DNA from 2 places in the Mesorhizobium sp. M0923 genome. Region 2 is predicted to be linked to the other one. Evidence: riboswitches for the same ligand, from Rfam matches in the RefSeq annotation. Region 2 holds a riboswitch; the other holds the start of a gene.
The links. A riboswitch is a leader RNA that binds a small molecule or an ion and turns the genes downstream of it on or off. The one in region 2 is predicted to bind S-adenosylmethionine.
Positions count from the first base shown of each region.

Region 1: it holds a riboswitch for S-adenosylmethionine, as region 2 does, so the genes downstream of both, metX (homoserine O-acetyltransferase MetX) here and NKH89_RS08495 (O-succinylhomoserine sulfhydrylase) in region 2, are expected to answer to the same signal.

Region 1 is NZ_JAMYNW010000013.1:74,924-82,532, forward strand. Features, by position in the region: gene NKH89_RS21845 (DUF1194 domain-containing protein) at 1-300, shown strand, start outside; gene NKH89_RS21850 (RNA polymerase subunit sigma-70) at 319-1,344, opposite strand; gene NKH89_RS21855 (SDR family NAD(P)-dependent oxidoreductase) at 1,386-2,132, opposite strand; gene NKH89_RS21860 (DUF1330 domain-containing protein) at 2,368-2,688, shown strand; gene NKH89_RS21865 (hypothetical protein) at 2,773-2,979, opposite strand; gene NKH89_RS21870 (hypothetical protein) at 2,978-3,187, shown strand; gene metW (methionine biosynthesis protein MetW) at 3,250-3,864, opposite strand; gene metX (homoserine O-acetyltransferase MetX) at 4,037-5,206, opposite strand; SAM riboswitch at 5,282-5,359, opposite strand; gene hisC (histidinol-phosphate transaminase) at 5,498-6,607, shown strand; gene NKH89_RS21890 (prephenate/arogenate dehydrogenase family protein) at 6,614-7,549, shown strand.
Region 2 is NZ_JAMYNW010000004.1:80,332-87,940, reverse strand. Features, by position in the region: gene NKH89_RS08500 (ceramide glucosyltransferase) at 1-607, shown strand, start outside; gene NKH89_RS08495 (O-succinylhomoserine sulfhydrylase) at 642-1,832, opposite strand; SAM riboswitch at 1,903-1,980, opposite strand; gene NKH89_RS08490 (2'-deoxycytidine 5'-triphosphate deaminase) at 2,124-3,218, shown strand; gene araD1 (AraD1 family protein) at 3,247-4,239, opposite strand; gene mmsB (multiple monosaccharide ABC transporter permease) at 4,423-5,715, opposite strand; gene mmsA (multiple monosaccharide ABC transporter ATP-binding protein) at 5,712-7,244, opposite strand; gene chvE (multiple monosaccharide ABC transporter substrate-binding protein) at 7,344-7,609, opposite strand, start outside.

The DNA.
Region 1 (7,609 bases), on a different contig from region 2:
AAGGGCATCGTCATCAACGGGTTGCCGATCCTGATCAGCCCGTCACCGACCTTCAGCCATCTCGACCGGTATTATGCCGAATGCGTCACCGGCGGACCGGGCTCGTTCGTCCTGCCAATCTATGCGGTTTCCGAATTCGCCACCGCCACTCGCCGCAAACTGATCCTCGAGGTCAGCGGCGTCGAGTATCCCAAGGAGGATCCGAGGACGATCCGCATCGACGCACCGATCGACTGCCTGCAAGGCGAGCGCGACCGGCGGTTTTTCTCCGACCCGTATTTCCCGGAACTCGACCGGTAAGGCTTGCCCACGGGTAAGCTAGGCCGGTGGCAGGCCGAAGGCCGGGAACAGAGATGGCCCGAGCGGCCCTATGAAGATCGTCAAGGAAGCGATCCCGCCCTCGGCTGGCTCGAACACATGCAGGGAATGGGCCCGCCACGCCGGGTCATCGTGGCTGCGGGAATAGACCCCGACCGCCGGCTGGCCATTGGCCGCGGTGGCCAGCGTGCGGAAGCCGCCGAACCTCGGCCAGACGGTCTCGAAGAAACCGCGGATCGCTTCGCGGCCTTGATACCATTCGCGCCAAGGCGGCATGGTATAGATGGCGTCCTCACGCAGGAGCTCGATCAAACCTTCGAGATTGGCGGCCTGCCAGGCCTGCATGTAACGTTCGAGCAGCAGGCCTTCTTCGGGGTTGGGCCGTGATCGGCTGGCCGGCCGTCCGCCAGGATAGCGCGCCGTCAGCGTTGCGCGGGCGCGCTGCAACGCGCTGTTGATCGAAGCCGTCGATCCGCCCAGCAAACGCGCCGTCTCGACGGCCGACCATCCCAGGACGTCGGCAAGCAGCAGCGCGGCGCGCTGCCTGGGCGGCAGATCCTGGATAGCGGCGACGAAGGCGAGCTGGACGGCCTCGCGGCTCTCGTAACGGGCTTCCGGACCTGGCTCGCTGCCGGCAATGTCTGGAAGCTCGGCGTCGGGGTAGGGCTCCAGCCACGCGACGTCAGCTACGGGCCCGCCTATGGCCGCCCCGTGCGACGGCGGCCGTCCGGGTTCCCGGAGAATGCGACGCGCCCTCGACCTCGCCTTGATGGCGTTAAGGCAAGCATTGGTCGCGATCATATAGAGCCAACCGCGAACCGAACCCCGCCCGTCGAACTCCGACCTTGCGCGCCAGGCGCGAAGCAACGTGTCCTGGACGAGGTCGTCGGCCTCGTGCAGCGAACCCATCATGCGATAGCAATGCAGCTTGAGCTCGCGGCGATGCGCGGCCGTGACCTTCTCGAAGGCCAGCCGATCGAGGATCGGCTGGCGTGCCGGTTCCAGAGGTGGTTGAGCGTCTGTCATGCTACTTTCGGGTTCCGGGTCAGGTTTGCATTACGCGCGCCTCAGGCGGCCGGGGCAAGCCCGCTCCCGCTCACCATGAAGGAACTGCCTTGCGGCTGGCCGGTGGCGAGTGCGACCACCGCCCGTCCGACATCGGCCGGCGTCTGCATGTCGGTCATGGCGGCGATGAAGTCCGCCGGCTGGATGCCCATATAGGCCGCGATGCTGTCGACGCCGGCCTTGCCCACGCCGGTCTCCGGCATGATCCGCATCGGCGCGAGCGCCATGAAGCGCAGGCCGAGGCCAAGCCGGTCCGACTCCTTCTGGCTATGACCGGCCAGGAACATCTGCATGCGTTTTGCGCCGGCATAGCCGCCGGCATTGGGTGGCCCACCGCTCAAGGCCGCGCCGCTGGAGATCAGAACGATCCGGGTTCCCGGCTTGAGCGGACGGCGCAGAGCAGCCCGGCAAAACAGGAACGACGCCTTGACGTCGGTGTCCCAATTTGCCGAGAAGGCCTTCCAGTTCTGTTCATGCACCGGCGCGGAAGGGGCCAGCGCACCTGCGCAGATCACCAGCACGTCCGGCTCAAGCGCGGCGAAGACCTTATCGGGGGCGGAGTCCACCGTCGCATCGATCGCGAGCGTCTTCACGCCGGAGACCTCCCAGGCAAATTGCGCCAGGGCCTGTTTTCCGCGGGCGACCGCCAGCACCGTCGCTTTCTCCTTGAGGGCGACCTCCGCAATGGAGCGGCCGACACCCCGGCTGCCTCCGACGACGACGACATTCTGATTTTGCAACGATCCCATGGATCACCTCTCTGTTCCCGGCCGCCGGACCATCCAGGCGCGCTCATCGATAAGGACAGCGCAGGTGGGCGGAAATCATCGGTGCCAGGCAGAAATATCTTTCAGGTGACGGCAGCGGCGCGCCAGTTTTGTATTCGGTGTCATTACCTCGGGGGTAATCGACCAGCGCGCAACGTCCCGGCAAACTGCTCCCATCAAGCCGGTTGTCCGGCTTTCGACCACAAGGAGTTACACCATGACCGCCTACGCCGTCGCCCACATGCGCCAGGTCACGCCGGGGCCGCCGATCGTCGAGTACCTGCAGAAGATCGATGCCACGCTTGAGCCGTTCGGCGGGCGCTTCATTGTGCATGGCAGCGAGGTGGACGTGGTTGAAAACACCTGGCCGGGGCACCTCGTCATGATCGAATTTCCAGACATGCAGCAGGCGCGCGGATGGTACCGCTCGGCCGCCTATCAGGAGATCTTGCCGCTGCGCACCGAGAATTCTCAGTCCGATGTGGTCCTTGTCGACGGCGTTGCGCATCCGCACAAGGCCACCGACGTACTTGAATAGGGCAATGATCGGCTACGATCGGCTTCTATGGCGCCGCCATCTGTCCGGCGACACTGAATTTGGATCGCGTCTGCATCGGCAGCTTCACCGCCCCTGCAGCACCTTGATCGCGTTGGACATGTCGCCGTGCGACAATGCAGCCAGATAATCCGAGTAGTTGATCCTCCCGTTCGCGAAGCCGTTCATCAATCGCGTGCAGAACGTGTGTTCCAATCCGGCGTCCGGGACGTTCATGAGCGCGGCGAGGTTTGCCCTTTCAACCTTGCCGAACCGCATCTTGAACTTGGTCATGCACCGCTGGATCGCCTGCCGCTTCAGCGCCGGGCTGCCGCTCAACGCGACTTGTCCATTCTGGAAATCGGACTTCGATGTCGTACACCCAGAAATCAAAGTGGCCGATATCAAAGCTGTTGCTAATACTAGCGTCTTCATTGCTTCCCCCAAACCAACCCATTTGAGACCTGTTAAAGCAACAAAGAATGCTGGGCAATTTCATTGAATGGAAAACTGAAAATATGGTTTTTTGCGGAGGTCGGAGGTTCGTTGCTTCTGCCTGTTAACCTATCGTTTCAGCAGAAATACCGCCTGCTGGCCGAAAAAGTTCCAGAACCACCACGGCATCGAGAAGCCGATCCGCTGGCCGTTGGCGTCGAGCGCGGTTGCCTTTTCCACCGTCGCGCCCAGCTCGTCGCATAGATTGACGAAATCGCGAATGGTGCAGAAATGGATGTTGGGGGTGTCGTACCAGTAATAGGGCAGGTCCTTGGTCACCGGCATGCGGCCGTTGAAGAGCAGCGAAAAGCGTACCCGCCAGTGGCCGAAATTGGGGAATGAGACGATGGCGCGGTTGCCGATCCGGAGCAGTTCGTCGAGCACCAGCTTCGGATTGCGGGTCGCCTGCAAGGTCTGCGACAAGACGACAAAGTCGAAGCCCTTGTCGGGATAGAATTGGAGGTCCTTGTCGGCATCGCCTTGAATGACCGACAGGCCGCGCGCCACGCATTCGTTGACGCCGCGCTGCGACAGTTCCAGCCCGCGGCCGTCGACCTTCTTGGTCGCCTGCAGCAATTCGAGCAGCAGGCCGTCGCCGGAACCGACGTCCAGCACCCGCGACTGCGGCGGGATGAGATCGGCGACGACTTCGAGGTCGACGCGCTGGGCGCGGTTGACGCTCATTGGCTCGGCTCCTGCCTGGCGCATGGTCCTGACCCGAAAAGTCTGCAACTTTTCGGGGCCATGCGCTGATGCCTGGCGCATGATCCTGATCCGAAAAGTCTGCAACTTTTCAGGGTCATGCGCTGATGCCTGGCACATGGTCCTGATCCGAAAAGCGTGCAACTTTTCGAGGTCATGCGCCGAGCCCTCTAGCCCGGGCCGCCGAGGCGATGAAGCCTTTGATGGCGGCGAACAGTTCCGGCTCGTCGAGCAGGAAGGCGTCGTGGCCGCGGTCGGTCTCGATTTCGACGAACGATACCGAGGCGCCGGCCGCGTTCAGCGCGTGAACGACCGAGCGGCTCTCCTCGGTCGGGAACAGCCAGTCGCTGGTGAAGGAGACCAGGCAAAAACGGGTCTTGGTGCCGGCGAAGGCATCGGCCAGCCGGCCGCCATGGTCGGCGGCGAGATCGAAATAGTCCATCGCCCGGGTCATGTAGAGATAGGAGTTGGCATCGAAGCGATCGACGAAGGTCATGCCCTGATGGCGCAGATAGCTCTCGATCTGGAAGTCGGCATCGAAGCCGAAGGTCAACGCTTCGCGGTCCTGCAGGTTGCGGCCGAACTTGCGGTGCAGCGCTGCTTCCGACAGATAAGTGATGTGGGCGGCCATGCGCGCCACCGCCAGCCCCTTTTCCGGTCGCTTGCCGTGCTCGAAATATTTGCCGCCATGCCAGTCGGGGTCGGCCATCACCGCTTGCCTGCCGACCTCGTGGAAAGCGATGTTCTGCGAGGAATGGCGGGCGCCGGTGGCGATCGGCAGGGCCGAGAAGACGCGCTCGGGATAGCTGGAGGCCCATTGCAGCACCTGCATGCCGCCCATCGAGCCGCCCAGCACGCTGAACAGCTGTTCGATGCCGAAATGCTCGACCAGCATCAGCTGCGCCCGCACCATGTCGCGGATGGTGATGATCGGCAGGTCGAGTCCGTAAGGCTTGGCGGTTGCGGGATTTGTCGAGGCGGGGCCGGTGGAACCGAGGCAGCCGCCGATGACGTTGGACGAGATGACGAAGAAACGGTCGGTATCGATGATCTTGCCGGGGCCGATCAGCACTTCCCACCAGCCCGGCTTGCCGGTCACCGGATTGGTGTTGGCGACATGCTGGTCGCCGGTCAGCGCATGGCAGACGAGGATGGCGTTGGAGCGCGCGTCGTTGAGCGTGCCATAGGTTTGGTAGGCGATCTGGAACGGCGACAGCAGCGTGCCGGCGTCGAGCTTGAGCGGCTTGTCGGCGCCGAAACGCAACACTGGGCTCGACGGCTGGTCGGCCTCGTTGTTGGTTTTTCGAGCGCGCAAAGCGACCATCACATCTCCTTGCCCGGGCTTTAGTTGTCCACCGGTCTGGGCAACAAAAACCGGCCATGCCTTCGCAAAGCCGGTTACAAGATGCAAACGGCCCTTTAGCAAGTTGTTTAACGTGGCTGCAAGCCGACCGGCCAAATCACCACGGAACTGTCGATGCTCTTCTAGGACTGACGCATGGCTTCGTCAACGGCAAGTTCTTGATCCCGAATTGCCGCCCCTCGACATTCCTGGCCACGGCTTGTATTTCCGCTGCGGCCTCCGGATGGAGGCATCCTCGACGGATTTCATGGAATGAGCCAGACACCGGATCAGACACGTCCAACGCCCCGCGCCGGCATCATGGACATCGAAGCCTATGTGCCCGGCAAGAGCGCGGCGCCGGAAGGTGTCGCCAAAGTCTACAAACTGTCGGCGAACGAGAACCCGCTCGGTCCTTCGCCAAAGGCGATAGAGGCCGCGCGCGCGGTCGCCGACAAGCTCGCGGTCTATCCCGACGGCAGCGCCAGGCGCCTGCGGGAGGCGATCGCCGAGGTGCATGGGCTCAATCCGGCGAACATCGTCTGCTCCAACGGTTCCGACGAGATCCTGGGCCTGCTTGCGCAGACCTACCTCGCGCCCGGCGATGAAGCCATCATCACCGAACACGGCTTCATGGTCTACAAGATCTACATACAGTCGGCCGGTGCCGTCCCGGTAACGGTCAAGGAGACCGATGAACGCGCCGACATCGATGCGATCCTCGCCGCGGTGACGCCGCGTACCAGGATCATCTTCCTTGCCAATCCGAACAACCCGACCGGCACTTACGTGCCGTTCCAGGAGGTGCGCCGCCTGCATGCCGGCCTGCCGCGAAACGTGCTTCTGGTGCTGGATGCCGCCTACGCCGAATATGTCCGGCGCAACGACTATGAAGCCGGCGTCGAGTTGGTGGGCAGCGCGGAAAACGTGGTCATGACCCGCACCTTCTCGAAATTGGGCCTCGGTGGCGCGCGGATCGGCTGGATCTATGCGCCAATGCACGTCATCGACGCGATCAACCGCGTGCGCGGGCCTTTCAACGTCAATGCGACGGCGATCGAGGCCGGCATCGCGGCGATCCGCGACCGCGCTCATATCGAGCGCAGCGTCGCGCATAACGAGACCTGGCTGGCCTGGCTGAGCGAGCAATTGACCGGGCTCGGGCTGCGGGTGACCCCGAGCGTCGGCAATTTCATCCTGATCCACTTTCCCGAAGACAAAAAGCATTCGGCGGCGGCCGCCGACGACTACCTCAGTGCGCGCGGCTACATATTGCGGCGCGTTTCCGGCTACGGTTTTCCCAACGCGCTGCGCATGAGCATCGGCACCGAAGAGGCCAATCGCGGCGTTGTCGCAGCACTCGCGACATTCCTGAAAAGCTAGGGCACCATGACCTCACCGATGTTCGAAAAGATCGCGCTGGTCGGCATCGGCCTGATCGGTTCGTCGCTGGCCCGCGTCATCCGCCGCGAGGGACTTGCCGGCCAAGTCGCCATTTCGACGCGCAGCGAAGCGACGCTGGAGCGGGCGAGCCAACTCGGCCTTGGCGACACCTACACGACAGATGCGAAAGAAGCGGTTCGCGATGCCGATCTGGTCATCGTTTCGGTGCCGGTCGGCTCTTCAGGCACGGTCGCCCAGGAGATCGCACCGGCGCTGAAGAAGGGCGCCATCCTCACCGATGTCGGCTCGACCAAGGCATCGGTGATCGCGCAGATGCAGCCGCATGTGCCTGATGGCGTGCACTTCATCCCCGGCCATCCTTTGGCCGGCACCGAAAAATCGGGACCGGATGCCGGTTTTGCCGAACTGTTCGAGAACCGCTGGTGCATTTTCACGCCGCTGGCCGGCACCGATCCCGTGGCGCTGGAAAAGCTCTCGGAATTCTGGCGCCGCTGCGGCTCCAACATCGACACGATGGACCCGCAGCATCACGACATGACGCTGGCCATCGTTTCGCACCTGCCGCACATCATCGCCTATAACATCGTCGGTACCGCCGACGATTTGGAGTCGGTGACCAAGTCCGAGGTCATCAAATACTCGGCTTCCGGCTTTCGCGACTTCACCCGTCTCGCGGCGTCCGACCCGACCATGTGGCGCGACGTCTGCCTGCACAACAAGGACGCCATCCTCGAAATGCTGGCGCGGTTCTCGGAAGATCTATCCTCGCTGCAGCGGGCGATCCGCTGGGGCGACGGCGAAAAGCTGTTCGACCTGTTCACCCGCACCCGCGCTGTCCGCCGCTCGATTATCGAGGCCGGCCAGGACATCGACGTACCGGATTTCGGCCGCCAGGCAGTCGAACACCCGCCGAAGGGATAAGCCGCGGCAAGCCGATCGCAGGCCGTACCGCCCCAGAACGGTTCATCGTTTCACGGAAAC
Region 2 (7,609 bases):
ACTGCAGGCACGCTGGCAGTACGCTGGAGAGGCGCTCGGCCTTGGCTTCGCCCAGGGCAAGAGCATGTTGTGGAACAAGCCGATGCTTGACGCCAATGGCGGCATCCGCGCACTGGCCGCCGAGATCGCCGAGGACGCCGCCGCGACCAAGCTGGTCAACCGGCTCGGACTTCGCGTCAATCTTGTCGCTTCGCCCTTCGAACAGCCGCTCGGCCGGCGCACGCTTGGCGAGATCTGGTCTCGGCAGGCGCGTTGGGCGCGGCTGCGCCGCGTCACCTTCGCGCTGTTCTTCGCCCCCGAGATCCTGATCGGCGCGGCGCCGCCGCTGCTGCTTGCGCTGATCGCGGCGGCTGACGCCGGCGTCAGCCTGCCGGCAACCGCCATCGCCGTGCTGGTCGCGGCCTACCTGCCGGAATGTGCCTTGGCCTGGTTCAAAGGATGGCACCTGTCGCTGCGCACCATCCTGGCGATGATGGTTCGCGACTGCATGCTGCCGGCGATATGGGCGCGCGGCTGGCTGAGCGGCGCCGTCGACTGGCGCGGCAACGTTATGACCATCCAGACCAAGGCCGTCGCGGAGCTGGAAGAGACCCCGTCCGGCGCCTGATCGGCGCCCCCCGCTCACCTCTGTTCGGTCAGCCCTATCCGGCGGCTCTCAGCGCTTGCTCGATATCTTCGAGCAGATCGTCGGTATCTTCCAGGCCGACGGAAAGCCTGAGCGTGCCCGGCCCGATGCCGAGCTCGGCGCGGGCCTCATCGGTCAAGTTCTTGTGTGTGGTCGTCGCCGGATGGGTGATCAGGCTCTTGGCGTCGCCGAGATTGTTGGAAATCAGCACGATGTCGAGCGCGTTCTGGAAAGCAAAGGCCGCCTGCTTGCCGCCCTTCACATCCAGGCAGATCAGCGTTGAGCCGCCCGACATCTGCTTCTTGACCACGGCCGCTTGCGGGTGGTCGGCACGGCCGGGATAGATGACACGGGCGATTTGCGGGCGCTCGGCGAGGAAATCCGCTATGCGGCCGGCACTTTCCGTCTGCTGGCGGACGCGTAGCGGCAGCGTCTCCAGGCCTTTCAGCAGGGTCCAGGCATTGAAGGGCGAGAGGCTGGGGCCGGTGTGGCGGAAATAGTCATGCAGGTTCTCGTCGATCCATTTTTTGTCCGACAAGATAACGCCTCCAAGGCAGCGCCCTTGGCCGTCAATATGCTTCGTTGCCGAATAGACGACGATGTGGGCGCCGAGCTGCAAGGGTTTTTGCTGCAAGGGCGTGGCGAAGACATTGTCAACGATCAGCCTGGCGCCGATCGAGTTGGCAAGTGCCGCGACGGCGGCGATGTCTACCACCTCCAGCGTCGGATTGGTCGGGCTTTCCAGGAAGAACAGTTTGGTGTTCGGCTTGACCGCCTGTTCCCAGTTGGCGACGTCGGTGCCGTCGACCAGCGTTGCCCCGATGCCGTATTTCGGCGCCAGCGTCTCGACCACCCAGCGGCAGGAGCCGAACAGTGCGCGCGCCGCCACGATATGGTCGCCCGCCCTGGCGCTGCACAGCAGCGCTGCCGTCACCGCCGCCATGCCGGACGCCGTAGCGCGCGCGTCCTCGGCGCCTTCCAGCGCGCACATACGCTTTTCGAACATGTCGACCGTCGGATTGGCATAGCGCGAATAGATGAAGCCCGGCTCCTCCCCCTTGAAGCGGGCTTCCGCCGCTTGCGCCGTCTCGTAGACATAGCCTTGGGTGAGATACATCGCCTCGGAGGTCTCGCCGAAGCCGGAACGCAGCGTCCCGGCATGCACGAGTGCGGTCTGAGGCTTCCAGTCGCGCTTCTTGGTCATCATTCTATCCAAACACCAAAAATGGTCCAAACAACAAAAAACCGGTCGCGAAAGTCGCAACCGGTCCATATGGCCTTGCGGCCCGACGGTCCTTTAGCGACTTGTTTAACGTGGCTGCAAGCCGACCGGCCAAATCACCACGGGATAACGAGCTTTAGACCCGCACCACGCTTGCGTCAATTGCCGGCATGATTAAGACGGTTGTACCAAGCAGGTGCCAAAGGCGTCCACGGTTTGTGGCAAGGACCTGTGACGAAACAAGACCTCGCCCGGTGTTCGAACGGAGCCAGACCCTTGCGGCAGACAGGCATTCTTCCCGATCGGGATATTTCCGCGCTGTTCCAGACGGGCGCGCTGAAATCGCCGCGCGCGCTCGATGCCGACCAGATCCAGCCGGCCAGCCTTGACCTCAGGCTCGGCGACAAGGCCTGGCGCGTGCGTGCTTCCTTCTTGCCCGGCCCCGACCACAGAGTTGTCGACAAGCTCGACCGGCTGAAGTTGCACGAGATCAACCTCGCCGAAGGTGCCGTGCTCGAAACCGGCTGCGTCTACATCGTGCCACTGCTCGAAAGCCTGGCGCTGCCCGCGCATATTTCGGCTTCGGCCAACCCGAAGAGCTCGACCGGGCGGCTCGACATCTTCACTCGGGTAATGACCGACCGCGGCCACGAGTTCGACAAGATCGCCGCCGGCTATGAAGGCCCGCTCTATCTGGAGGTCAGCCCGCGCACCTTCCCGATCGTCGTGCGCACCGGCTCGCGGCTGTCGCAGATCAGGTTCCGCACCGGCAATGCGCTTTTGTCGGAAAGCGAACTGCACGACCTGCATCGCGCCGAGATGCTGGTCGCCACCGAGCCGCCCAACATCTCAGGCGGCGGCATCGCGTTGTCGATCGACCTCGACGGTGACAAGGACGGGCTGGTCGGCTATCGCGGCAAGCACCACACCGGCCTGGTCGACGTCGACAAGCGCGCCGCGCAGGATGTCGTCGATTTCTGGGAGCCGCTCTACAAGAGCGGTGCCGGCGAGCTGGTGCTCGATCCGGACGAATTCTATATCCTGGTGTCACGCGAGGCGGTGCATGTGCCGCCGCTCTACGCCGCCGAAATGACGCCCTTCGATCCGTTGGTCGGCGAGTTTCGCGTCCATTATGCCGGTTTCTTCGACCCCGGTTTCGGCCATTCGGCGTCGGGCGGCACCGGCAGCCGGGCGGTGCTCGAGGTGCGTAGCCACGAAGTGCCGTTCATTCTCGACCATGGCCAGATCGTCGGGCGGCTGGTCTACGAGCACATGCTGAAACGGCCGCAGGCACTCTACGGCACCGATCTCGGCTCCAACTATCAGGCGCAGGGCCTAAAACTGTCCAAGCATTTCCGCGCGGCGCGCTGAGCTTCCCCTTACTTGCGGCTATGCCGGCTCAAAGCGCCTTCACCGCCACCTTCACCGGCTGCTCGATTTCGAGCGGGTTGCGCAGCGGCAGGCCGAAATCCTGCGCCTCGATTTCGAACACGTCGCCGGCCTCCGTCCTGATGCCGTCGGCGAAGGACAGCGTCGCCGTGCCGAACATGTGCACATGCACGTCGCCCGGCTGGCGGAAGGCCGAGTATTTGAAGTGGTGATGCTCGAGATTGCCAATGGTGTGCGACATGTTCGCCTCGCCCGACAGGAACGGCTTTTCCCAACGCAGCTTGCCGTGGCGCAGGATGCGTGAAGCGCCGCGAATGTCGGACGGCAGGTCGCCGATCAGGATCTCCGGCCCGAACGAGGCGTTGCGCAGTTTCGAATGGGCGAGGAAGAGATAATTCACGCGCTCGGTGACGTGGTCGGAAAACTCGTTCGACAGCGTGAAGCCGACGCGGAACGGGGCGCCGTCGTCGCCGATCACATAGATTCCGGCGATTTCCGGCTCCTCGCCGGCATCCTGGGCGAAGGCGGGCGACATGAGCGCCGCGCCGGGCGCCACTGCCATGGTACCGTTGCCCTTGTAGAACCATTCGGGCTGCACGCCGATCTGGCCCTTCGCCGGCTTGCCGCCCTCCAGCCCCATGCGGAACATCTTCATGGAATCGGTCAGCTGTTCCTCGCCGCCATCGCTGAGCTTCTTGTGCATGGAATCGCGGGTCGCGGCGGAGCCGAGATGCGTCAGCCCGGTGCCGGTGAGATGGAGATGCGCCGGATCGGGATGGTTGATCGGCGACAGCAGCCGTCCCTTCTTGTAGGCTGCGTCGAGATCGACGGTTTCGCCGAAGCCCTTGCGCTCGATCAGGGCGACAAGCCCGGTGCCGGTGCGCGCGGCTTCCATCGCCAGCGAATAGACGCTGCGAGCGCCGTTGATGACGCGGGTCTTGCCGCCGTTGCGGGCAACGACGCGGATCGTCTCGGCGTCGTCGAGGATCTGTGAGATCAGCATGGTAACCCTCTCTGAATTGCGGCCTGCCTTCTTGGCAAACCCTGCCCGGCGCGGCTCGGACCCTGTCCACGCCGCGGTTGAAATTCTTCGTCCGGATTGCGCTCGCGGGTCAGGTCCCTCGGGGGACTTCTTCGCGCCGCCCGGCAGCGCCGCGATGTGACCTGTATGCCTCCTGGTTGCCTCTCAAGCCTTGTTCTTGTTGTAGACGTCGAAGACGACGGCGCCGAGCAGCACCAGGCCTTTGACCACCTGCTGCCAATCGACATTGACGCCCATGATCGACATGCCGTTGTTCATGACGCCCATGATGAAACCGCCGACCACCGCGCCGATGACCTGGCCGACGCCGCCCATCGCCGAAGCGCCACCAATGAACACCGCGGCGATGACGTCGAGTTCGCTGCCGAGGCCCGCCGCAGGCACCGCCTGCCCCAGGCGCGCCGCGATAATCAGGCCGCCGAGTGCCGACAGCACGCCCATGTTGATGAACACCATCAACGTCAGCCGTTCGGTCTTGATGCCCGATAGCTGGGCTGCCTTGGCATTGCCGCCCATCGCATAGATGCGGCGTCCGATCGTCATGCGTTTGGTAACGAAGACGAACAACGCTATCAGCACGCCCATCACCATGAGAACGATGGGCAGGCCCCTATAGGTGGCGAATTGGTAGACCAGAAACAGTGCCAGCCCGCTGATCACCAGGGTCTTGACGACGAACAGCGAGAAAGGCTCGGCTTCGTAGCCATGCCGCTCGCGGGTGCGCCGCGCCCTGAGCCCGAAATAGGCATAGGCGAGCACGGCGGCGAGGCCGATCACGATAGTCGTCAGGTGCAGCGTCAGGCCGCTGCCGACAATGGTTTTGCCGGCGGCGTTCACGGTCGGTGGTATCAGCGTCAATGGGCCGATCAGGTCCGGAATGAAGCCGGAACTCAGTGCCTTGAAGCCGACTGGAAGCGGCCCCACGGAAGACCCGCCACCCAGCAGCGCCTGACAGATGCCGCGGAAGATCAGCATGCCCGCCAACGTGACGATAAAGCTCGGTATTCGGTGATAGGCAATCCAGTAGCCTTGTGCCGCGCCGATCGCGCCACCCACGATCAGGCAGATGATCGACACCACCAGCGGATTGCTCAATGGGCCAAGCGGCCAGATAACCATCATCATCGCCGCCAGTGCGCCGATGAAGCCGGCGACTGAGCCGACGCTGAGATCGATATGGCCCGAAACGATCACCAGAAGCATGCCCAGCGCCATCACGATGATGAAGCTGTTCTGCTGCACGAGATTGCTGAGGTTCACCGGCTTGAACAGCGTTCCGGACGTGGTGAACTGGAAGAACACCATGATTGCGATCAACGCCAGCACCAACCCGTATTCGCGCAGATTGGTGACCAGCGCCGAGACGGCAATGCGAGGTGCCTGTTGTATATCCTGGGCGACGCCGGTTTGCGGCCCGGGAGCGCTTTCGGTGCTCATGATGCTTTCCCTTCTCCACGGACGATGGCGCGCATGATCTTTTCCTGGCTGGCGTCGCTCGCCGCCATTTCGCCGACGATGCGTCCTTCGTTCATGACGTAGATGCGGTCGGTGATGCCGAGCAGTTCGGGCATTTCCGACGAGATGACGATGATTGCCTTACCCTCGGAGGCGAGACGCGCGATGATCGTATAGATTTCATATTTGGCGCCGACATCGATACCGCGTGTCGGCTCGTCGAGGATCAGCACTTCCGGATTGGCGAACAGCCATTTCGACAGCACCACCTTCTGCTGATTGCCGCCAGAAAGGTTGCCGGTCATCTGGTAGACGCTTGAGGCGCGGATATTGGTCCTGCCGCGATAATCGTTGGCGACGGAAAGCTCGCGCAAATCGTCGATAACGCCATGGCGCGAGACGCCGGGCAGGTTGGCTAGCGTGATGTTATGCTTGATATGGTCGATCAAGTTGAGACCGTAGGTCTTGCGGTCCTCCGTAACATAGGCGATGCCGTGTTCCACCGCCTTGCTCACCGAAGAGACATCGATCGGCTTGCCGTTAAGGAACACCTCGCCCGTGATGCGACGGCCATAGGACCGGCCGAACAGGCTCATGGCAAACTCGGTCCGGCCGGCGCCCATCAGCCCGGCAATGCCGACCACCTCGCCCTTGCGGGCGTTGAGGTTGATGCCCTTGATGACCTGCCGCTCGGCATGGATGGGATGGTAGACCGACCAGTTTTTCACTTCGAGAACGGTCTCACCGATCTTCGGCTCTCGCGGCGGGTAGCGGTCGTCGAGCGAACGGCCGACCATCGAGGTGATGATGCGGTCCTCCGAGATGTCCTTCTTGGCCAACGTCTCGATGGTCCGGCCGTCACGGATGATCGTGACCTTGTCGGCGACCCGGTTCACCTCGTTGAGCTTGTGGGAGATCAGGATCGAAGTGATGCCCTGCCGCTTGAATTCGAGCAGCAGATCGAGCAGCGCCTGGCTGTCCTTTTCGGACAGGCTCGCCGTCGGCTCGTCCAGAATGAGCAGCTTCACTTCTTTGCTGAGCGCCTTGGCGATCTCGACCAGCTGCTGCTTGCCGACGCCGATATTGGTGATCAGCGTGTTGGGGTCTTCCTTGAGGCCGACCTTCTTGAGCAGGGCGCTGGTGCGCGTCTCGTTGGCATTCCAGTCGATGACGCCGTATTTGGCCTGCTCGTTGCCGAGAAATATGTTTTCGGCGATAGACAGCATCGGCACCAGCGCAAGCTCCTGGTGGATGATGACGATGCCCTTGCGCTCGCTGTCATGGATGCCTTTGAAATGGCACTCATCGCCGCGATAGATGATCTGGCCGTCATAGGTGCCGGACGGATACACACCCGACAGCACCTTCATCAGCGTCGACTTGCCGGCGCCGTTCTCGCCGACCACGGCATGGATCTCGCCTTCCTCGACCATGAGCTTGACGTTCGACAGCGCCTTGACGCCGGGAAACGTCTTGGTGATGTCGCGCATCTCCAAAATCGTCGATGCCATTGAGAATACCACTCCTGCGAGGTCCGCAAACAATACCGGGCTGGCTCGCCAACGAAAAGGGGCCCTGCCTGCGCAGGACCCCAGGCTTTGTAACCGCGATTACTTCAGTTCTTCGGCCTTGATGTAGCCGGAGTCGACCACCAGCGCCTGGTAGTTCGACTTGTCGACGTCATGCGGCGTCAACAGGATCGAGGGAACGACCTTGACGTCGTTGTTGTAGGTCGTGGTGTCGAGGCCTTCCGGCTTGCCGCCCGAGAGCACCTTGTCGACGAGTTCGACCGTCGCCTTGGCGAGTTCGCGGGTGTCCTTGAACACGGTCGAATACTGCTCGCCGGCGATGATCGCCTTGACCGAAGCGGTCTCGG